3 regions of the Kitasatospora sp. NPDC032757 genome follow, and region 1 is predicted to be linked to each of the others. Evidence: riboswitches for the same ligand, from Rfam matches in the RefSeq annotation. Region 1 holds a riboswitch; each other region holds the start of a gene.
The links. A riboswitch is a leader RNA that binds a small molecule or an ion and turns the genes downstream of it on or off. The one in region 1 is predicted to bind cobalamin.
Positions count from the first base shown of each region.

Region 2: linked by a shared signal. The riboswitch ahead of ACZ5WK_RS15765 (cobalamin biosynthesis protein) and the one ahead of metE (5-methyltetrahydropteroyltriglutamate--homocysteine S-methyltransferase) in region 1 are both predicted to bind cobalamin.
Region 3: linked by a shared signal. The riboswitch ahead of ACZ5WK_RS08740 (ribonucleoside-diphosphate reductase subunit alpha) and the one ahead of metE (5-methyltetrahydropteroyltriglutamate--homocysteine S-methyltransferase) in region 1 are both predicted to bind cobalamin.

Region 1 covers NZ_JBVINN010000020.1:107,665-115,229, forward strand. Annotated here, with positions in the region: gene ACZ5WK_RS22335 (sensor histidine kinase) at 1-1,253, shown strand, start outside; gene ACZ5WK_RS22340 (PKD domain-containing protein) at 1,345-3,066, opposite strand; gene ACZ5WK_RS22345 (CopD family protein) at 3,278-4,447, opposite strand; cobalamin riboswitch at 4,767-4,987, shown strand; gene metE (5-methyltetrahydropteroyltriglutamate--homocysteine S-methyltransferase) at 5,152-7,467, shown strand.
Region 2 covers NZ_JBVINN010000011.1:77,357-84,921, reverse strand. Annotated here, with positions in the region: gene ACZ5WK_RS15785 (CDP-alcohol phosphatidyltransferase family protein) at 1-576, shown strand, start outside; gene ACZ5WK_RS15780 (hypothetical protein) at 673-1,998, opposite strand; gene ACZ5WK_RS15775 (alpha/beta hydrolase) at 2,437-3,552, opposite strand; gene ACZ5WK_RS15770 (helix-turn-helix domain-containing protein) at 3,723-4,433, opposite strand; cobalamin riboswitch at 4,638-4,835, shown strand; gene ACZ5WK_RS15765 (cobalamin biosynthesis protein) at 4,912-5,877, shown strand; gene ACZ5WK_RS15760 (cobyric acid synthase) at 5,874-7,391, shown strand; gene ACZ5WK_RS15755 (putative cobaltochelatase) at 7,384-7,565, shown strand, end outside.
Region 3 covers NZ_JBVINN010000004.1:234,469-242,033, forward strand. Annotated here, with positions in the region: gene ACZ5WK_RS08740 (ribonucleoside-diphosphate reductase subunit alpha) at 1-2,394, opposite strand, end outside; cobalamin riboswitch at 2,584-2,707, opposite strand; gene ACZ5WK_RS08745 (ArnT family glycosyltransferase) at 2,788-4,740, opposite strand; gene ACZ5WK_RS08750 (glycoside hydrolase family 26 protein) at 4,737-5,837, opposite strand; gene ACZ5WK_RS08755 (glycosyltransferase family 2 protein) at 5,834-7,252, opposite strand.

The DNA.
Region 1 (7,565 bases):
CCCTCGGCGTGCGCTGCTCGTCCCCCGTGGTGCTGGACGCCCCGACCCGCACCGAGACCGCCGCACTCGCCGACCTCACCGCGCTGGTCAACGCCTGCCTGGAACGCCGGCAGGTCCGACCCGTCACCCTCTCCCGGGGGCTGGACTGGACCCCGTCCCGCGACCCGCAGCAGGACCAGGTGGTCGCCGCCTGCCTCACCAACTCCCGCCGCCAGCAACTCGTCCAGTACGTGGCGCCGCCCATGCTGCTGTTCGTCGGGGCACCCGGCGCGGGGGACGCGGCCCCCGCCCTGCCCGCCACCCACCGCGGCCGCGTCACCGAGGTCGCCGCCCTGGTGCTGGTCGTCACCGTGGCGATCACCGCGGCGGTCGGCCGGCGCCTCTCCCGGCCACTGCACGCGCTCACCCACGCCGCCCGGCGGATGGCCGACGGGGACCTCACGGCGCGGGTGGACGTGACGGGCCGGAACGAGATCGCCGGACTCGCCGCCGCCTTCAACGCGATGGCCGAGCGGCGCGGCCAACTGGAGGAGCTGCGCAAGGCGATGGTGGGTGACATCGCGCACGAGTTGCGCGCCCCGCTCAGCAACATCCGCGGCTGGCTGGAGGCCGTCGAGGACGGCGTCGCCACCGCCGACCGGGCCCTGACGGGGTCACTGCTCGAAGAGGCCCTGCTGCTCCAGCACCTCATCGACGACCTGCGGGACCTCGCCGCCGCCGACGCCGGCGAACTGGCCCTGCACCGCGAACCCGTGGACGCCGACGACCTGCTGGCCCAGGTCGCCACCGCGCACGGCGCCCGGGCACAGGCGGCCGGCGTGGCCCTGACCGTCGAGGCGGCCGGGGCGGGCGCCGCCCCCGAGGTCTTCGCCGACCCGGTGCGCCTGCGCCAGGCCGTCGGCAACCTGGTCGCCAACGCCGTCCGGCACACCCCGGCGGGCGGCGCCGTCACCCTGCGGACCCGCACCGAGGCGGACGCCCTGCTCATCGAGGTCGCCGACACCGGCAGCGGCATCGCCGCGGCGGATCTGCCCCTGGTCTTCGAGCGCTTCTGGCGAGCCGAGAAGTCCCGCAACCGGCAGACCGGCGGCAGCGGCCTCGGCCTCGCCATCGTCCGCAAGCTCGCCGAGCTCCACGGCGGCACCGCCGGCGTGGTCAGCACTCCGGGCGCGGGGTCGGTGTTCTCCGTGCGTCTCCCCCTCGCCCCTCCCGACCCGGGCGACCCGGGCGACCCGGGCGGCCCGGGCCACTGAGCGGCGCCGGCCGGGAGCCGGACCGCACCGGCCGCCCGACTCCGGAGGGGCGGGCGGCCGGAACGCGGCGCCGTACGGTGCGGGTGGGGCGTCAGTTCTTGTCGTACATGCCGAACAGGTCGACGATCAGGTCGGTCGGCTGCCAGCCCCGGTTCCACACGTCGACCATCGAGGTGGTGCCGGTGCTCGCCTGGACGAGGTTCGCGACGGTGGCGTCCTTCGTCCAGTTCAGGACGGAGGAGTCCGGCGGGGTCGGCCGGACCGCCGTACCGTGCATGTAGTCGTTGATCGTGTTCGGGTCCGGGGCGACCGAGAGGTGTCCGCTGCCCTGCGGGTTGGTGACGGTCGTGTTCAGGACGACTGCTTCGAGCGCCATGCCGGACGCCCCGATGAGCATGTTGCGGTAGTCCTGGCCGGCGAGCGGCCAGGGGTACGGCGTCCGCGAGTCGCTGAGACGCTGGGGCTCGACCGGCAGGTAGGCGGCCTTGCCGTCGGCGCTGTAGTAGCCGGTGACGTCCACGATCACGTCGGCCGGGTCCCCGGCGTTGTTGCGGACGTTGATCCTGCCGTCCGGTCCGACCGGCACGATCACCGCGTTGGCGACCGTCTGTCCGGCGGTGAAGTTCACGCTCGACGTGGACGGCGCCTGCTGACCGCTCGGGAAGACCGTCAGGTTCCCGGCGCCCTGCGGGTCGGTCACCGTGACGTTGAGGGCCACGGCCGTGACGCCCTGGGCCGGCAGCCCGCCCTGGCCGGCGATCTGGACGCCGAAGGTGGTCTGGGCGGCGGCCTGGCCCTTGGCCGAGCCCAGCCCCTCCCGGGTGTCGACCAGCCGGGACGGCTTGACGGAGGTGTAGCCGTCGGCGGCGGAGCGGGTGAAGTAGCCCGTCACGTCGGCGATCAGGTCCACCGGGCCCGCGCTGCGGTTGGCCAGCTCGACGTACCCGTCCTCGCCGACCGGCACGATCGCCAGGTTCGGCACCGTCTGTCCCGCCGCGAAGTTGACGTTCGAGGTGGCCGGCTGCGCCTTGCCGGAGGCGTACGCGATGACGTGCCCGGCCGCGGAGGTGTTGGTGGCGGTGATGTTCAGGGCCACGGCGGTCACCCCGGCCGGGATGCCGGCGTTGCCGGCGATCTTCACCCGGGTCGTGGTGAGCGGGGCGACGGGGCCGCCGGCCGAGGTGCCGGTGCCGTCGCGGGTGTCCAGCAGCCGGGTGGGCGCGTGCGGGGTGAACTCGGAGCCGTCCACCGTGATGTCCTTGGTGGTGACGGAGGTCGTCTTGGTGAGCAGGTCGGTCGCCGTGACCGTGATCTTGTGGGCGCCGGCCTTGGCGTACCTGTGCTTGAAGTGCGCGAAGTCGCTGGCGGGGCCGAGGTCCTGGTCGGTGGTGCCGTCACCCCAGTCGACGTCGTACTGGACGCTTCGACCGGCCGGCTCCAGGTCGGTGTTGACGGTGGTCGCCAGGATGAGGCTGTGCGCGTAGGTGTTGTAGGTGCCCACGCCGACGTCGAAGTGCGAGCTCTGTGCGCGTGCCGACAAGCCCGGTCCGTCCGGCGCGCTCGGGGCATCGGCGGTATTGGCCCTGGCGCCCCGCGCCGTGGCGTCCTTCGCGGCGGCGCTCTCGGCCGCCTTCCGCCCGGCCGCCTCCTGCGTCTCGGCGTCCTGGGCGGAGCCGGCCCAAGGGACCGGGGTGGTGGCGGTCGCTGCCCCGCCGGGGTTGACGGACGGACCCGCGGCCTGCGCCGTGGCGGGTACGAAGCCGACGGCTGCCGCGACGACGGCGGCGGAGATCATGATGCGGTGACGGTGCACCGGCCCCCCAATGCTGAACGTGTTCACAAAATTAGTGATCAGACTATATGCCTGGTAGTTCAGTCCGATGGGGCATTTCCGCTCCCTGCGGTGTCCCTGCGAGCGGCGTGTCCCTGGGGGGCGCGACCGGCGATCCGCCGGCCGGGTCCCGGTGGACACGGCCGGCGGATCGCCCGGGCCGGCAACGCCGCCCGCGCGGTGCGCAGCGGGGTCAGGCGGAGGCCACGGCCGGGCGGCGGGACAGGGCGTCGGAGGCCTTGGCCGTGGCGTAGAGCGAGACGGCCAGCGCGAGGACGAGGACGGCGCCGGCGGCGAAGACGCTGCCGGAGGAGACGGCCTTGGCACTGCCGGACTCGGTACGGGCCGAGCCGGCGATGAACGGCATGACCACGAGGACGGCGACGCCGAGGGCGACCTCGCCCCAGACGACCTTCGGGAAGTGCCGCAGGGTCAGGTGGAGGAGGGAGGAGGAGTCGTCGGCGAGGCGGGCCCGGGTGATGCGGGGCATCAGCCAGAACTGGTTGAAGGCGCCCGCGGCGACGAGGCCGGCGACCAGGAGGATCTTGACGAGCAGGGCGATGCCGTAACCGGTGGTCCACAGCTGGGAGATCGCACCGACGTGCTTCCAGCTGAGCCAGAGGCCCGAGATGGTCACGGCGCCGACGCAGACCATGGCCACGAGGCTGAACCGGCGCCACATGTCGGCCCAGAGAAGGCCGGCGCCGTCGCCGAGGCGGCCCCGGGTGCCGGCGAGCGCGACCAGGAGGGCGAGGCCGCCGAGCCAGACGACGCCGGAGACGATGTGGGTCTGGTCGAAGGCGAGGTCGAGCCACCTGTCCAGGTCGGCGGGCTTGGTGGCGGGCACGGCGGCGATCAGGGTGACGGCCAGGGAGAGCGGCAGCGCGGTGAGGGCGATGGTGTCCGTGTGGCGGCGGACGGCCGGGACGAACAGGGCGATGAGGGTGGCGGCCGTCACGGCCAGGACGGCGTTCTGGACGAGGTAGACGGTGCCCTGGGCGATCCAGGCGCCCTTGGCGGCCGGGGCGTGGAGGTAGTCCCAGATCCGGTCCGGGGCGAGCGCGTCGCCGAACGGCATGCCCTTGCCGGCGCGGGCGAGACGGGCGGCGAGCTGGAAGTAGCCGGCGGCCAGCAGCACCACCCCTGCCCAGGCGAGGTAGGTCGCCGATCTTCTTCGCAGGACCTCGGCGTCCTGGCCGCCGGTTTCCGGGGCGCGCAGCGCGGGGCGCACGGTGGTCGCGTACGTGACGGTGGCGCCGATGGCTCCGCTGAGGCCGATGAAGTAGCCGGCCTTGGTGAGGATCCGCCAGAGCTGGGGCATGGTGTATCCGGCCGTGGTCGCGGCCGACAGGACGTGATGCATGAGGTGAGGCTAGCCTAAATAAGGGCGCCCTTATTCACCTGGGTGGCACCGCTTGTTCAATCGTCATCATCTTGTGAGCTGCCGGCCGGTCGGCCCCTGCCCCGGCGCACCTCGCGCCGTTCCGCCTGGTGAGACGGCCGCCGGTGGGGCGGCCGGGGTTCCCGCTCGCGGACGGCGGTCCCGGGCCCGGCGCCGAGCGGGTCCGGCCGCCCTCGGTGCCGACGGCAGCAGGCCCGTGATCCGGCCGGCGCCGGCCGGCGGCGTCCCGGAATGTGGATGAGTCGAGTGAATCCGTGTCCGCCGCCCGCCGGATTCCCTATAGGCTGGCCGGGCAGCTGGTTCGCCCTGCCCGCCAGGCAGGCGCGTCGCAAGAGGGAACCCGGTGGGAATCCGGGACTGCCCCGCAGCGGTGAGTGGGAACGAACGCCGTCATACGCACTGGGCCCGGCCGGGTCTGGGAAGCGACGGCCAGTAGGTGTCCGCCCTTCACGGGCGGCCGTGCCCGCGAGTCCGAAGACCTGCCCGTTGCCCGCACGCGACCGATCGCGCGCGGCCATCCCGGTGACCTCGTGGGCGGGTCGGCGTACATACCAGGCGGGTTCGGCGCCGTTCGTGCGCTCGTGGCCCCGCCCGGTTCGTCACCCCTTCGCGCCTTCGTCCCGTCACCGGGGACCACAGGAGACAGGCTCGCGAAGGAGAGTCCCTTGACAGCGAAGTCCGCAGCCGCGGCAACCCGGGCCACCGTCCACGGCTACCCCCGGCAGGGCCGGAACCGGGAGCTCAAGAAGGCGATCGAGGGGTACTGGAAGGGTGCGGTCACGGCCGACGCCCTCCTGACCACCGCCGCCGACCTGCGCCGGGAGAACTGGCAGCAGCTCGCCGAGGCCGGCATCCGGGAAGTCCCCACCGGCGACTTCTCGCTCTACGACCACGTGCTGGACGCCACCGTCGCCGTCGGAGCGATCCCCGCCCGCCACCGCGCGGCGGTCGACGCCGACGCGCTGGACGGCTACTTCGCCATGGCGCGCGGCACCCAGGACGTCGCGCCGCTGGAGATGACCAAGTGGTTCGACACCAACTACCACTACCTGGTGCCCGAACTCGGCCCCGACACCGTCTTCACCGCGAACCCGGCCAAGCAGGTGGCCGAGCTGCGCGAGGCCGTCGCGCTCGGCCACGACGCCCGCCCGGTGCTGGTCGGCCCGGTCACCTACCTGCTGCTCGCCAAGCCGGCGCCCGGGGTGGCGGAGGACTTCCGGCCGCTCACCCTGCTCGACCGGCTGCTGCCCGTCTACGCCGCGCTCCTCGCCGACCTGCGCGCCGCCGGCGCCGCGTGGGTGCAGCTGGACGAACCCGCGCTCGTCCAGGACCGGACCCCGGCCGAGCTGAACGCCGCCGCCCGCGCCTACCGCGACCTCGGCGCCCTCACCGACCGGCCCAAGCTGCTCGTCGCGAGCTACTTCGACCGCCTCGGCGAGGCCCTGCCCGTGATCGCCAAGGCGCCGGTCGACGGCCTCGCACTGGACTTCACCGGTCCGGCCGCGGCCAACCTCGACGACCTCGCCGCCGTCGGCGGACTGCCCGGCAAGCGCCTGGTCGCCGGTGTGGTCGACGGGCGCAACGTCTGGATCAATGACCTGCAGAAGTCGCTGACCACCCTGGCGACCCTGCTCGGCCTGGCCGGCACCGTCGACGTCGCGCCGTCCTGCTCCCTGCTGCACGTCCCGCTGGACGCCGCCGCCGAACACGACCTGGACCCGCAGATCGCCCGCTGGCTCGCCTTCGCCCGCCAGAAGGCCGGCGAGACCGCGCTGCTCGCCCGCGGCCTGCGCGAGGGCACCGACGCGATCACCGCCGACCTCGCCGCCAACCGCGCCGACCTCGCCTCCCGTGCCGGCTCGCCGATCACCCGCGACCCGGCCGTCCGCGCCCGCACCGCCGCCGTCACCGAGGCCGACGGCCGCCGGGCCCAGGCCTACCCCGAGCGCGCCGAGGCCCAGCGCGCCCGGCTCGGCCTGCCGCTGCTGCCGACCACCACCATCGGCTCCTTCCCGCAGACGGCCGAACTGCGCCTCGCCCGGGCCGACCTGACGGCGGGACGGATCGACGCGGCCGCGTACCGGGAGCGCATCGAGGCCGAGGTGCGCGAGGTGATCGCGTTCCAGGAGAAGGCCGGGCTGGACGTCCTCGTCCACGGCGAGCCCGAACGCAACGACATGGTCCAGTACTTCGCCGAGCAGCTCACCGGCTACCTGGCCACCCGGCACGGCTGGGTGCAGTCCTACGGCACCCGGTACGTGCGCCCGCCGGTCCTCGCCGGGGACATCTCGCGCCCGCACCCGATGACCGTCGACTGGTTCCGCTACGCCCAGGACCTGACGGACCGTCCGGTCAAGGGCATGCTGACCGGCCCGGTCACCATGCTCGCCTGGTCCTTCGTCCGCGACGACCAGCCGCTCGCCGAGACCGCCTTCCAGGTCGCCCTCGCCCTGCGCGACGAGGTCACCGACCTGGAGGCCGCCGGCGCGGCCGTCGTCCAGGTCGACGAGCCGGCCCTGCGCGAGACCCTGCCGCTGCGGGCCGCCGACCGCCCGGCCTACCTGGACTGGGCCACCGTCGCCTTCCGGCTCGCCACCTCCGGGGTGCGCGCCGACACCCAGATCCACACCCACATGTGCTACGCCGAGTTCGGTGACATCCTGCGCGCCATCGACGAGTTGGACGCCGACGTGATCTCGCTGGAGGCGGCCCGCTCGCACATGCAGGTCGCCGGTGAGCTGGCGGGCGCCGGCTACCCGCGCGAGGTCGGCCCGGGTGTGTGGGACATCCACTCGCCGCGGGTGCCGAGCACGGACGAGGCCGTCTCCCTGCTGTGGGCCGGGCTCGCTGCGATCCCGGCCGAGCGGCTCTGGGTCAACCCCGACTGCGGCCTGAAGACCCGCGGCTGGGCCGAGACCCGCGCCTCGCTGGAGAGCCTGGTGGGCGCCGCCCGCCGCCTGCGGGGCGAGCTGGCCGGCTGACGCTCCGCGCGGGGCCGGGGGTGGGACAGGGCCGGGCGCCCTGTCCCACCAGGCGGTCGGCCGGCGGCCGGTCCGCACGGGGCCGCCGACCGGACGGC
Region 2 (7,565 bases), on a different contig from region 1:
GCGCGCAAGCTGCGCTCCTCCGCCCTCGGGGCCGAACTCGACAACCTGGCCGACCTGATCAGCTTCGGCATCGCGCCGGCCTACTTCGTCGCGGTCTGGGGCATGGTCTCGCCGGGCTCCGACAGCCGGCTCTCGGCCCTGATCGCGCTCACGGTGCTGCTGTCCGTGGTGCTGCGGCTGGCCCGGTTCTCGGCCGTGAAGATGCGGCCGGGGGTGTTCCAGGGCATGCCCTGCCCGATGGGCGCCATGACGGTGATCGCCATCGTGCTGCTCGACCCGCCGTTCCTGCCCGGTCTGCTGGCCATCGCGGGCACCGCGTACCTGATGATGAGCCGGATCGAGTACCCGAAGCCGCAGGGGCTGCTGGCCACCGCCACGCTCTGCTGGATCGTCCTCTCGATCGGCTGCCTCGCGGCCTGGGCGACCGGCCTCAAGGGCGGCGACTACCTGCTGCACATCGGCGCCTACGGCCAGATCACGCTGGCCGCGATGGCCCCGCTGCTGGTCATCCGACGCAAGGTCGGCCAGAAGGTCGGGGACGTGCGGGCGCGCCGCGCCGAGTCGCGGCTCGACTGATCACGACACGCACGACGAAGGGCCCGGATCCGGTGAACGGATCCGGGCCCTTCGTCGTGTCCGGTGTCATCCGGGCGACGCGGCCGTTCCTGCGGCTCAGGCGCCGCCGCGGTGGACGCTGAAGGCCGAACGGCGGGCCGCGCGGGCCACGGCCGGGTCCGGGTGGACCCCGGAGACGGCGGTCAGCACCGAGGCCGCCCGGGGGTGCCCGGACTGCCGGGCACGGGCGAACAGCCGGACCGGGTCACCGGCCGAGGCGCCCTCGACATGGCCCACCAGCAGCTCGGTCTCCCCGTGGTCCAGTACGGCCGCGGCGGTGTCCACCCAGAGCCAGGCGGCGTCCTCCGCCCCCAGCACGTCCGCCGGGGCCACGCCCTCGTCCGACTGCTCGGCCAGCCAGAGCAGCGCGTACGGGCGCAGCACCGGCTCGTCCACGGCGGCCCGCACGGCCTGCTCGGCGGTGGAACCGGCCACCCGCAGCGCCTCGAAGGCGAGGCCGCGCACCAGGGCGTCGTCACCCTGCGCGGCGTCCAGCAGCTCGGCCACGGCGCGGTCGGCCGGGCGGGCGGCCACCCAGGCGCGGAACTCGGCGCGGGCCGGGCCCGGCGAGTAGTCGGCGCAGGCGTTGAGCAGCTCGAAGGCGCTCTGCTCGATGTGGCCGGCGGCGGTCTGCGCGACGGTGCAGATCTCCTCCAGCTTGGCCCGCACCGCCCAGTGCCCCAGCGGGGACAGCTCGGCCGCCTCGTCCTTGCGGACCACCGCGCCGACGGCGGCCAGGCCGTCCAGCATCCAGTCCAGGACGGCGGCGACGTCGGCGGTGGCGGCCGGGGTGTCGATCTGCGGCTCGCGGCAGGTGCCGCGGACGGCCGAGACGGCGGACGCGGCGTGCGGCACGGGCGACAGGCCCAGTGCCCCGGTGCCGCCGCCGACCCGGCGCTCGTCCAGGCCGCGGCGCAGCAGCTCCAGCAGCTCGCTGTCGGCGACCGGGCCGGCCACCAGGTGCAGGAAGGAGAGCAGCTGCGGCGCCTGGTCGACGGCCTGCCCGGCGAGCACCGCGAAGACGCCGCGCAGGGCGGCCGGCGGCACCGGGGCGAGCAGTGTCCAGGCGTCGAACAACGCCGACCAGCCGCGGACCACGGCCTCGTCGTCGTGCTCCCAGGCGTGCAGGCGCCAGCCGGGGGCGGCGCCGCCGTCCCGGGCCTCGACCAGGCCGACCAGCAGGGCCTGGCCCCACGCGTTGGCGGCGGCGCCGACCGTCATGGCCAGCGCGCGGCCGGCCGCGCGGGCGTCCTCGGGGAGCAGCTCGCCACGCTTGTCGACCTCGGCGAGCTCACCGGCCCAGCGGGCGATCCGGACGGCGTCGACCAGCATCCGCCGGGCCAGCGGCGCGAGCTCGGCGGGAGCGGGGAAGCCCTCGGGCACCGGGACCCGGCCACGGCCGGGAGCGGGTGCGGGGCCTCGTCGGCGGGGTACGCCGGGGCCGCCCGGCCGGGCGCCGGCGGGGTGGTGGGCCGTTCCGGGGAGACGGGTAACCGTCGCACCGGAACCGATCGTCGGCGGGAGCGGGGCATCACGGTCGCGCGGGTTCCGAGACGTCACGTCGTGCAGTCTTCCCCTTGTACCGGCCTTCTGTCACATCCGGTTCGCCACGGGCACCGGGAGGCGGGCGCGGGGGGTCCACAAGATCGGGCAACAGAGGCCAAACCGCCTGGCCGGATCTGTGTGGCGTGGGCACGTCATGCAAGCGCGGTGACGGGTGGGAGGAGGAAGAGGAGGGGGCGGGGAGGCCACGGAGACGGCCGGTGAAGGCGGCACGGCGCCCCGGCGGCCCGGCTCGGCCGCCGGGGGCGCCACCGGGGATCAGAGGAGCGGCGTGAGCCAGCGGCGGAGGTGCTCCTCGTAGCGGGCCGGATCGGCGTTCCAGAGGGCCGCGTGGTCGCCGCCGGGGACGGGCTGGAGTCCGACCACGTCGGAGCGGCGGCCGGCGAGCCGGGCGGCGGCCTGCCAGGGCGCCAGCGGATCGTCCGGGCCGTGCAGGACGAGGGTGGGCACCCGCAGGTCGGTACCGTCCGCGATCCGCGCGAAGTCGGCCAGGTCGACGCCGGTGCGGCCCTCCGCCGCGAGGGCGCCCAGCTCGGCGGCGGCGCCGCGGAAGCCGGCCCGGGCGGCGCCCCGGCGGGCGGTGGCGGGCAGGTCGAGGACGGGCGAGTCCAGGATCAGGCCGCTGATCGAGGAGGCCCAGGCGGACCGGGCGGCGGTCTGCAGGGCGATGGTGGCGCCGACCGACCAGCCGTAGAGGATGATCCGCCCGGCGCCGCTGTCCAGGGCGAGCCGCACGGCCGCCTCGACGTCCCGCCACTCGGTCTCGCCGAAGTGGCCGAGGCCGTCCGGGGAGGCGGGCGCGCCCGCGTCCCCGCGGTAGGTGACGGCCAGGGCGGGCAGGCCGAGCCGGTCCAGCAGCGGAAGCACCGGGAGGGTCTGCTGCCGGTCGGCGCCGGCGCCGTGGATCAGCACGACCCAGGTGCCGCGCTTGCCGTCGACGTACCAGGCCGGGAAGGCACCCAGCTCGCCCGCCGCGGTGGTCTCGGTGAACGGCAGGCCGAGGGCGCTGGTCGGGTCGCCGAGGTGGACGCGGGGGGTGAAGCGGACCGCGGTGCCGGGCGTCAGGGTGCCGCGGTCCGCACGGGCCAGCCGCCGGGTGACGCCCCGCTCGTCGCCGTGCAGGATCTCGTCGACCACGGCGTGCCCGTTGTCGCCCCACTCGACGGCCCAGCGGCCGGGGCGGATGCTCTCCGGGCTGCGGGTGAAGGTGACGCGCCCGGGGGCGAGGGCCTGGACCAGGACGGGACCGGCGGCCCGCCCCCGGGCCGCCGACGGGCGGACCATCCGCTCGGAGGCCCTTCGGCCGATGACCAGCACGGCGGCCCCGGCACCGACGGCGGCGGCCGCCACGGCGGCTGCGGTTCCCCAACGCATATCGCTCCCCGCTCTGTTGGTCGTGGACTGGGCACTGTACCCACCAGTCCACTCGCGGGGGCGGCGCCCGGCCACCGGGCACGGCCGTCCGGGTCATGCCGGGCCCGTGCCGGGACGGCGTGCGCATGCGCGGGCGGGACCGCGTGCGCATGCGCGGGCGGGAGAGCCCCTCAGGCCGGGATCTCGGTCTCCAGCCGCCCGAGCAGCTCCCAGAACCGCTCGTCGAGCGGCTGCTCCGGCTGCGCGCTCCGCGCCGCAGGAGCCGGGGAGCCCCAGCTGCCGGCGCCCCAGTGGGAGGAGACCTGGTTCTCGTTCTGCAGCGCCGTCAGCACGGCGGCGAGGTCGCCCTCGTGCACCGGCACGATCCGGCCGATCGCCCGGACGTGCGCCTGCCAGCGGCCGTCCACGCACTGCCGCAGCCGCTGGTCGAGCTCGTCCCGACGGCCCGTCACGGCGACCAGTTCGCGCAGGGTCAGGCCGAGCACCTGGGCGAGTGCGTACGTCTGCTCCTGGTCACCGCCCCAGACGCCGGTGGCCTCGGCCCGCCGGTAGTGGTGCAGGGCCATGCCGATCCTGCGGGCCGCGTTCTCCTGGTTGAGCTCGCGGGCGACCCGGAAGTCCCTCAGCCCGGCCGGGCGGACGCCCATCAGCTGGGCGGGCGGGCACCAGAGGGCGCGGGCCAGCGCGATGAACTCCTCCTCGGTCGGGCGCAGCTCGCCGCTCTCCCAGCCGAGCACATGGGCGGGCAGCAGCCGCACCCCGTGCGCGGCCATGCCCTCGGCCACCCGCTCGGGGGTCAGGCCGAGGCCGGCGCGATGCGCGCGGGCGGCCGCGGGCGAGAAGGGCACCGGGGGCACGGCGGGGGGCTGTCTTCGTCGCATGGCCCGACGGTAGGGGTCGGCGGTCGGACCGCCCCAGCCGCCGAACACACGAAGCGCGACTGCAGGGGCCTACAGGCCGCTGGACGAACGCACAGGCTGTCATGCCCCTGCGCGGGGTGGCGATCGGAGGTAGCGACGGGGACGGGAACGGGGCGGGAAACGCGGAGACCGTGTGACCAAACCCTCCGTGACCTTGGTTGACTCGCGGTTCGGCCCCGTGATGGGATCCTTCAGCCAATACGGAGGCATGCAGAGGAAGCCGGTGAGAGTCCGGCGCGGTCCCGCCACTGTCACCGGGGAGCACGTCCGGACGATGCCACGGCGGGCCGTCAGAAGCCGCTGGAAGGCCCGGGAGTGCGTTCGACCCGGAAGCCAGGAGACTCTCGCCCCCGGTACGTCAATCCAGGGCGCGGACCCTGAGTGAGGACACGCACGCCATGCAGGCTGCCCCGCCCCTCCGAGCCCTCTGCTGTCCGCCGTGCGCCCGCTGACCCGCGCCGCCGCCTTCGCGCTGGGCGCCGTCGCGGGGTATCTCGCCGACGCCCGGTTCGCCGACCCGCGCCGCGGCCACCCGGTGGCCGTCTTCGGCAGCGCGGCCGGCCGGCTGGAGAAGCGGCTCTGGCGCGACCACCGGGCCGCCGGCGCCGCCTACACCGCGCTCTGCGTGGGCACCGTCGCCGCCGGCGCGGTGGCCGCCGAGCGCGTCCTCGGCCGCCGGCCGCTGGGCCGGGCCGCGCTGGCCGCCGCCGCGACCTGGACGGTGCTCGGCGGCACCTCGCTGACCCGTGAGGCCCGGACCATCGGCCGCTCGCTGGCCGCGGGCGATCTGACGGCGGCCCGCGCGCGGCTGCCGCACCTGTGCGGGCGCGACCCGAGTGCGCTGGACGGACAGCAGATCGCCCGCGCGGTGGTCGAGTCGGTCGCCGAGAACACCGCCGACGCCGTGGTGAACGCGCTGGTCTGGGGCACGGTCGCGGGCACGCCCGGGCTGCTGGCGTTCCGGGCCGTCAACACCCTGGACGCGATGGTCGGCCACCGTTCGCCGCGGCACGCCCGGTTCGGCTGGGCCTCGGCGCGGCTGGACGACGTGGCGGGCTGGCCGGGCGCCCGGCTGACCGCCCTGCTCACGGTGGCCGCCGCGCCCGAGCCCCGGACCGCCTGGCGGGTCTGGCGGCGGGACGGCTCCGCGCACCCGAGCCCCAACGCGGGCCAGGCCGAGTCGGCCTTCGCCGGAGCGGTCGGCGTCCGGCTCGGGGGCACCCTGCGCTACGGCGAGCGCATCGAGCACCGGCCGGTGCTGGGCGAGGAGCTGCGGCCGGTGACGGTGGACGACATCGAGCGCGCCTGCCGGCTCTCCCGCCGGGTGGGCGCGCTGGCACTGGGTACGACCGTGGCCGGGCACCTGGTGATCCGGGCTTTCACGAGAAGGAGGGGGAACGCATGAGCAACGCGCTTCTGGTCGCCGGAACGACCTCGGACGCGGGCAAGAGCGTGGTCACCGCGGGCATCTGCCGCTGGCTGGCCCGGCAGGGTGTCGCGGTGGCGCCGTTCAAGGCGCAGAACATGTCGCTGAACTCCTTCGTCACCGCCGACGGTGCCGAGATCGGCCGCGCCCAGGCGATGCAGGCCCAGGCGGCCATGGTGGAGCCCGAGGCGGCGATGAACCCGGTGCTCCTCAAGCCGGGCGCGGACGGCCGCAGCCAGGTGGTGCTGCTCGGCCGCCCGGTCGCCGAGGTCGGCGCGCTGGACTACCGCGAACGCAAGCCCGTCCTGCTGGAGCGCGCCCTGGAGTGCCTGGCCGACCTGCGCCGCCGCTACGACGTGGTGGTCTGCGAGGGCGCCGGCTCGCCCGCCGAGATCAACCTGCGGGACCGCGACATCGCCAACATGGGCCTGGCCACCGCCGCCGGGCTGCCGGTCGTGGTGGTCGGCGACATCGACCGCGGCGGCGTGTTCGCCGCGATGTACGGGACGCTGGCGCTGCTCTCGGCCGAGGACCAGCGGCACGTGGCCGGCTGGTTCGTCAACAAGTTCCGGGGCGACGCGCGGCTGCTCGCGCCCGGCCTGGAGATGCTGCGCGAGCTGACCGGCCGCCCGGTGCTGGGCACCCTGCCGATGCTGCCGGACCTCTGGCTGGACGCCGAGGACTCGCTCGACCTGTCGACCGTGGTCGACCGGACCGCCGGCCGCGGGCCGCTCGGCGCGGACGTGCTGCGGGTGGCCGTGGTGCGCTTCCCCCGGCTCTCCAACTTCACCGACCTGGACGCGCTGGCCCAGGAGCCGGGCGTCCTGGTCCGCTGGGCCACCCGGCCCGAGGAGCTGGCCGACGCCGATCTGGTCGTGCTGCCCGGCACCCGCGCCACCGTCGCCGACCTGGCCTGGCTGCGCGAGCGCGGCCTGGAGCCGGCGCTCAGGGCGCGGGCGGCGGCCGGGCTGCCGGTCCTCGGGGTCTGCGGCGGCTACCAGATGCTGGCGCGCACCATCGTGGACGAGGTCGAGTCCAAGGCCGGCGCCGTCGACGGCCTCGGGCTGCTGCCCACGCACGTCCGCTTCGGCGCCGAGAAGGTGCTCGGCCGGCCGGTCGGCGAGGCGTACGGGCAGCGGGTCGAGGGGTACGAGATCCACCACGGGGTGGTGTCCGTCGAGGGCGGCACACCGTTCCTGGACGGCTGCCGGGTGGGGGCGGTCTGGGGCACGACGTGGCACGGTGCGCTGGAGAACGACGGGTTCCGGCGCGAACTGCTGCGCGAGGTGGCCGGGTTGTCGGGCCGGGCGTTCGTGCCCGCGCCGGACGTCTCGTTCGCCGAGGCGAGAGAGGCCCGGCTCGACCGGCTGGGCGACCTGATCGAGGAGCACGCGGACACCGACGCGCTGTGGAAGCTGATCGAGGGCGGGGTGCCGGCCGCGGGTTCGCTGCCGTTCCTGCCGCCCGGGGCCCCCTTGGAGAATCATGAGTGACGTCCGCTACCCCTTCACCGCGATCGTCGGCATGGCCGACCTGCGGCTCGGGCTGCTGCTCAACGCGGTCTCCCCGGCCGTCGGCGGCGTGCTGGTGCGCGGCGAGAAGGGCACCGCCAAGTCGACCATGGTGCGCGCGCTGGCCGGCCTGCTGCCGTCCATCGCCACCGTCGA
Region 3 (7,565 bases), on a different contig from region 1:
GTTCTCCAGGGAGCAGGCCAGCGCGGCCTCCTCCTCCGGGGTGAGGGTCGGGGCGCCCACGGTGACCGGGCCGGCCGGCACCGGGGCCGCGGCGCGGGCGGTGCCCGACGCGGCCTGGGCGATCCGGGTCGCCGGGCGCGAGCGCAGGTAGTAGGTGGTCTTCAGACCGACCTTCCACGCGTACGCGTACATCGAGCTGAGCTTGCCGATGGTGGGCGCGGCCATGAAGAGGTTCAGCGACTGGCTCTGGTCGAGGTACGGCATGCGGGCCGCGGCCAGGTCGATCAGCGCACGCTGGGGGAGCTCCCAGGCCGTGCGGTAGAGCGAACGGACCTCGGCGGGCAGCCAGTTGAGCTCCTGGACCGAGCCGTTGGCGTCGCGCAGCGCGTCCCGGGTCTGCTGGTCCCAGACGCCGAGCTCCTTGAGCTCGCGCACCAGGTACGGGTTGACCTGGAGGAACTCGCCGGAGAGGGTCTCGCGCTTGAACAGGTTGGAGACCTGCGGCTCGATGCACTCGTAGACGCCGGCGATCGAGGCGATCGTGGCGGTCGGCGCGATGGCGAGCAGCAGGGAGTTGCGCAGGCCGGTGGTGGCGATGCGGGTGCGCAGCGCCTCCCAGCGGCCGGCCCACTGCGGCGCGGCCGACGGGAAGTGGTCGATGTGCAGCTCGCCCCGGGCGGCACGGGTCTCGCCGTACGCCTCGTGGCGGCCCAGCTGCTCGGCCAGGTCGGCGGAGCGCTCGTACGCGGTGAGCATGATGCGCTCGGCGATCAGCGTGGAGAGCTGCTTGGCCTCGGCCGAGTCGAAGTCCAGGCGGAGCTGGAAGAAGACGTCCTGCAGGCCCATCACGCCGAGGCCGACCGGGCGCCAGCGGGAGTTGGAGGCACCGGCCTCGGGGGTCGGGTAGAAGTTGATGTCCACCACGCGGTCGAGGAAGGTGACGGCGGTGCGGACGGTCGCGTCCAGCCGGTCCCAGTCCATCGCGTTCAGCAGGTCGGCGGCGGTGGCGCCGGGGGCGACGTGGGCGCCGAGGTTGACCGAACCGAGGTTGCAGACGGCGGTCTCGGAGTCGTCCGTGACCTCCAGGATCTCGGTGCAGAGGTTGGAGGAGTGCACGGTGCGGCCGGGCAGCGCGGTCTGGTTGGCGGCGCGGTTGGAGGCGTCCTTGAAGGTCATCCAGCCGTTGCCGGTCTGCGCCAGGGTGCGCATCATCCGGGCGTAGAGGGTCTGCGCGGGGATGGTGCGGACGGCCTTGCCGGCCAGCTCGGCCTTGCGGTACGCCTCGTCGAAGTCGGCGCCCCAGAGGTCGACCAGCTCGGGCACGTCGGCCGGGGAGAACAGCGACCAGTCCTCGTTGGCGTTGACCCGGCGCATGAACTCGTCCGGGATCCAGTGCGCCAGGTTGAGGTTGTGGGTGCGCCGCGCCTCCTCGCCGGTGTTGTCGCGAAGCTCCAGGAACTCCTCGATGTCCGCGTGCCAGGTCTCCAGGTAGACGCAGGCCGCGCCCTTGCGGCGGCCGCCCTGGTTGACGGCGGCGACCGAGGAGTCGAGGGTGCGCAGGAACGGGACGATGCCGTTGGACTTGCCGTTGGTGCCCCGGATCAGGCTGCCGCGCGAACGGATCCGCGAGTAGGAGAGGCCGATGCCGCCGGCGTGCTTGGAGAGACGGGCGATCTGGGCGTACCGGGAGTAGATCGAGTCCAGGTTGTCCAGCGGCGAGTCGAGCAGGTAGCAGCTCGACATCTGCGGGTGCCGGGTGCCGGAGTTGAAGAGGGTCGGCGAGGAGGTCAGGTACTCCAGCCGGCTCATCAGGCCGTACAGCTCCGCGACCTCGCGCACCGACTGCTCGTTGTCGCCGACCGCCAGGCCGCAGGCGACGCGGAGCAGGAAGTGCTGCGGGGTCTCGACGACCTTGCGGGTGATCGGGTGGCGCAGCAGGTAGCGGGACTGCACGGTGCGCAGGCCGAAGTACTCGAAGCGGTCGTCGCCCCGGGCGTCGATCAGCGCGTCGAGCGCGGCGGCGTGCTTGGCGACGAAGCCGGCGGTGACGTCGCCGATCAGGCCCTCGGCGTGGCCGACGGCGATCGAGGCGGAGAAGGAGACCGAGCCCTGCGAGACCGCCTCGTCGACGATCTCCAGCGCGAGCAGGCGGGCCGCCAGCTTCGAGTACTGGGGGTCCTCGGCGATCATCGACGCTGCGGCGTCCACGGCCAGCCCGCGCAGCTCGGCGAAGTCCGAGCCGGCGTGGCGGCCGCGCAGCGCGGCGGCGGCGACATGGCCGGGGTCCACCTGGGGAAGGTCGACGCTGCGGTCGGTCAGCAGCCGGAGCAGCGCACCGCCGGGGTCGGAGACCGTCGGGTCGACGGGGGCTGAGCTGGACCCCTGGGCGGGCAGGGTGACTGAGGCAGCGGTGGTCAAGGCGCTCTCTCCTGGCGGCGATCGGCGGCTGTTGATCGGGGGCACCGGGCCGTTGGAGCAGGGGAGCACGGCGCGACGGCCGGACGGCGTCGCGCGACGGTGTCATCCCCGGCCCGCCCGCGAGGCCCGGAAGTACTTCGTGTGCTGGAGGCCTCTGCGGGGAGGCCGGGCGGCACGCTGTCGGCAGGTACTCGGACTCGCGGGCTCTGGTCGGAGCCGCCCGCACACCGCTGCGGGGCAGTCCCGGATTCGCACCGGGTTCCCCTGCGTCGACAGCAGGGATGAGCATACATCTAGTGGCGGTCGAGTATCGCGGCACCATATGTAGTAGCCGGTGTGTCGCGGGGCGTGGCCCGGCGCCCCGGGCTCTCAGTGCAGGAGGAACACTCTGTACGTGCCGGAATCACCGGTCGGGGAGCTGAACTGTGCGATCAGTCGGTAGCGTCCGGCGGCCCTGACAGCCTCGGTGATGGCCCGGTCCGTGGCGGTGGGCGCGGTGCTGTCGAGGACGACCACGGTGAACCAGCCGTTGCGGACGGCGGTGACCGTGCCGTCGTCCCCGTGGTGCATCACGCCGGCCGGGTCCCGGTAGTCCGTCCCCTTGCGGGCCGAGACCCACTGCTCGGGCTTGCTGACGCTGCCCAGGTAGTACTCCGGCAGCCCGTCGACCTCGGTGAGGTAGCGGCCCTGCGGGGTGGCGTGCACGCGCAGCACGCCGAGCAGCCGGCCGGAGTCGGGCCCGTCCTGGTACCGCAGCGCCGACTGCTCCAGCCCGAGGGCGAGCAGCACCACCCAGACCAGGATGCCGAGCTGCGGGTTGCGGAAGTGCGCGCCGACCAGCCTGGTGATGCCCACGCCGGCCAGCGGCGCGGCGAACAGCATGCCGAAGCCGAGGTGGCGGAACATCACGCCGGAGGTGCCCAGGTACGCGTACCCGGCCGGGATCAGCAGCGCCGACGCGCACAGGGTCAGGCTCAGCGCCGTGCGGCGCAGCCGGGAGGCCGTGATGGCGCTGTCCTCGGGCGACTCGTTCAGCCGCTCGCGGAGCGAGTAGGCGATCCCGCCCGCGCAGGCGAGCAGGGTGAACAGGCCGCTCCACTGGAGCGCGGAGGAGAGGACCGAGCCGGCCCCGCGGGCCTGGTGGCCGTGCCCGGGCGACCAGGCCCAGACGTCGTCCAGCAGGCCGAAGGCCAGGAGCGCCGCGAGGGCGCCCGCCGCCAGGAGGAGTGCGCGCCCGGCGGCGGGGCCGCGGCCGCGGTAGGGCCAGGCGGTGATCAGTGCGAGGGCGGCCAGCACGGGCAGCGCGACCACCGCGGCGTACTCCACGGCGGCCGCCAGCGCCGCCACCGGTACGGCCAGCAGCACGGTGGCCACCGGGGCGCGGGCGGTCCGCACGACGATCCAGGTGGCGGCCGCCACCAGGGCCACCGCGAGGGCGTCCGGGGCGGCGTAGAAGCCGACGACCACGGTGGACTGCAGGACGGCGTACGCGGCGGCACTGCAGATGGCCACGCGCTCGTTGAAGAGCCGGCGGGTCAGCGAGTAGAGCAGCGCGGTGGTGGCCAGCGCGAGGACCAGGCTGACCACCCGGGCCCCGAACACCCCGCTCGCGTTGGCGGCGGCGCCGGCCAGCGGGGGGTAGAGCCAGGGGGAGCCGGGGATCTGGCCGATCAGGTCGGTCGTCACCGCCGTGCCGTGGAGCAGGTTGTCCAGCTGCTGGCGGCCGACGATCATGGCGACGGCCTCGTCGGGGTGGGCGGCGCCCAGCAGGCGCAGGGAGAGCGCCGCCTGGACGGCCAGCACGCCGAAGAGCAGGCCGCGGCCGATCCAGCGGCGCCGGGGGCTGGGTGCGGGGTCCCAGCCGGTCGCGGGGACGGCCGGGATCCGGTACGGCGCGAGCTGGACGGCCTGGCTGTCCTCCTCCTTGTCGTCGGAGGGGCGGGCGCGGTCGCGACCGTCGGCCTCGGGGGCGTCGTAGCCGTCGTCCGGGTCGTGCACGTCGTCGGGGGCGTACTCGTCGTCCGGCGCGTATGCCTCGTCCGGCGCGTACGCCTCGTCGGGGGCGTCCTCGTCGTTCGGGGGAAGGACACCGTCCGGGCCGTACCCGCCGTGCCGCGGGGCCTCGCCGTCGCCGTCGGCGCCCCGGGGGTGTCCGGTCCGCTCGGGCCCGTCGGCCTTCCCGGTCTCCCCGGCCCGGGCGTTCCCGCCGTGCCCGGTCCAGCCGTGCCCGTTCTCCCGGGGGTGGGGGCGGGACCCTTCGCCGTCCGGGGTCCGGGCCGGGGTCTGCGGGGTGAACCAGGAGTCGGTCTCTGAAGGCATCATGGGTTCCGGATGTCGAAGCCGTAGCGAGGGTCGGACGCGCGCTGCTTGTAGTCCGCGAGCGACGGCGGGCTGGCCTCGATGCGCCAGTCCGCCCGCTTGACGATGTTGAACCAGACGAAGCCGACGACGTCGTCGTGCGTCTCGAGCCCGGTGAAGAGCTGGTCGATGTCCGCGCGCTGGCGCTTGCCCTGCTGGGAGGCCGTCTCGCTGATGAAGAACGGCTTCTGGCTGAAGGTGCGGATCTCGGCCATCGTCGGCCCGTAGAGCGAGTCGAAGGTCTTCGGGCCGGTGAGGGTGAAGTAGCCGGTCATGCCGGCCCAGTCCACGTAGGTGTCGCCGGGGTAGTACGGCGCGAGCCGGGTGTTGGGCGCGGGGTCGGTGATGTTGGGGCTCCAGACCCAGATCACGTTGGTCGCGCCGGCCCGGTCGAAGATGTCGTGGACGCGGCGCCAGGCCGCGACGAAGTCGGCGGGGCTGCTGGCCTGCCGGCCCCACGGGTACCAGTCGCCGTTCATCTCGTGCGCGATGCTGATGGCGATGGGCAGGTTGAGCTTGGCGGCGGCCTTGGCCACGCCCTTCACGTAGTCGTCGGTCTCGCCGGCCGCGATCGCCGCCATCGAGGGGGAGTGCGGCTCCCACGCCATGTAGGGCAGTGCCCCGGCGTCGTAGATCCGGCGGACCCCGGCGGTGTCGAAGCCGTCGCCCCAGCCGGCGTAGTACTCCAGGACGTTCGGCTGCTTGCCGATCGCGGTGGTGTAGCCGGTCAGCGCGTCCATCTTCGTGGGGACGTCGGGCAGCGCCGCCCCCAGGTACTTGTGCCCCGGCTTGAGCAGCGGCGTGACGTCGTAGGGGAGGTCGGCGGCCGGGGCCGCGGGCTTGCGGGCCGGGGCCGCGGTGCCGGCGGTGCCGGCCCCGGTGGCGGTGCCGGCCGGCTGCGCGACGGCGGCCTCGGGCACCGCGAAGCCCGGGTCCGCCGGGCCGCAGGCGGTGGCGAGCAGCAGACCGGTGGTCACGAGCGCGAGCACGGCGAGCGGACGGCGCAGACCCGCCCGGCGGCGGTGGGCGGGCACGGCGGACACGGCGGGCACGGGGATCACACAGCTTCCGTGGGACGCGGCTGGACGAGGACTCGGCCCACGATCACGGCGTAGAAGAGGCCGGACGCGAGGACCAGCGCGAAGTTCAGCGGGCCCATCGTGAGCATGCGCCAGATGCCGGCGCCCACCCAGAGGGCGGCGGTCCCGCCACCCCAGACGATCATGCCCGTCCAGAACCGGCGGGTCTTGTTCTTCTTGGCGCCGCTGGATCCGGTCGGCTGCCAGGCCATCCGGTTCTTCCGCAGGATGTCCCAGATGGCGAAGACGTGGGCCCAGCCGTACATCATGCGGGCGGCCCAGGCCTCCAGCCGGTACGGGTTGCGGTGCCACAGCGGGAAGATGAGGGTGGCGTACACCAGGCCCGGTATCACCAGCATCGTGTTCTCCCACCGGATGAGGTCCGGCCGCACGAGCAGCAGCACGATGGGCACGAGCGGGGAGACGATGGTGAACAGCGCGGTGTGGATGTAGTAGAAGAAGCCGGACATGTAGCACATCCGGGTTATCAGACGGAGCTTGGTGCCCCAGAACTTCCGGCTGCCCAGCAGGCTCATCGAGCCGGTGCACCACCGGTACTGCTGGTTGAAGAACCCGCCCACGTTGTCGGGGCAGACCCCGGCCGCCAGGGCTATCGGCACGTAGTGGAGGTCCCAGCCGAGCCTGCGCAGGTCGAAGCCGGTGTGCACGTCCTCGGAGTGCTCGATCAGCGTGGTGCCGCCGTTCTGCTCCAGCGCGGCCCGCCGGTAGACGGCGCAGCTGCCGACGCAGATCGCGCCGTCGTTGCGCTGCCGGGAGACCTGGACCGTCCGGTAGAAGAGCTCCTGGACGGCGCCGGCGCCGCGCTCGATCCAGTTCTGGGAGTCGAGGATGCGGAAGAACTGCGGGGATTGAACGATCCCGAGCCTCGGGTCGTTCTCCATGTAGGGAAGGAGCTCGTCGAGCAGATCGGAACGCGGGGCGAAGTCGGCGTCGAGGATGAGGATGTAGTCGCTGTCGGAGTTGCGGAACCCGAACTGGAGGTTGCCGGCCTTCTTGAACCAGCCGCGGTTGTTGCGGGTGCCGTAGACGAACTCGAAGTCCACGGCCATCTGCGCGAGTTCGGGGCTGTCGCTGTCGTCCAGCACGTAGGGGGTCACTTCACCCGGGTACTGGTCGCGCAGCCTGGCGACGTGCGTCCAGGTGTTGTGCAGCACCTCGATTGGCTCGCCCGCGACGGGCAGGAAGACGTCGACGGTCGGGTACCGCTCGGGGCGCCAGGCGCGCACCAGCGCGCGGTGCCCCTTGAGGTCGAAGGTCTCGTTGAACCCGTGCACCCAACGCGAGATCAGGTAGTAGACCACGGTGAACGCCAGGAACGGGACGAAGAGCCAGAACCACGGCGTCGCGCTGAGCAGGCCCACCTCGCTGGCCACCATGCAGCCGAAGCTGGCGAGCGAGAAGCAGGTCAGCACCCAGAGGTGGCTGCGCGTGTAGGAGTACTTCTCGACGTTGTCGGGCGGCTGCGGGAGCAGGCCGCGCTGTACGCGGGAGCTGGCGTCCTGTCGGGTTTTCCGGCGTGAGGTGGCTGCTCTCCTGCCGCCCGTGAGCTGCGTACTCTCGGTGACAGTCACGTGGCTCTCTCCCCCAGAAACCGTATCGAAGTGGACCAAAGACGACTGCGGCCGCGCTGAGCCCGGCCGCAGGGACGTCAGGATCGTACGGGAAGGGCTCCGGGGAAATCCTGCCCCC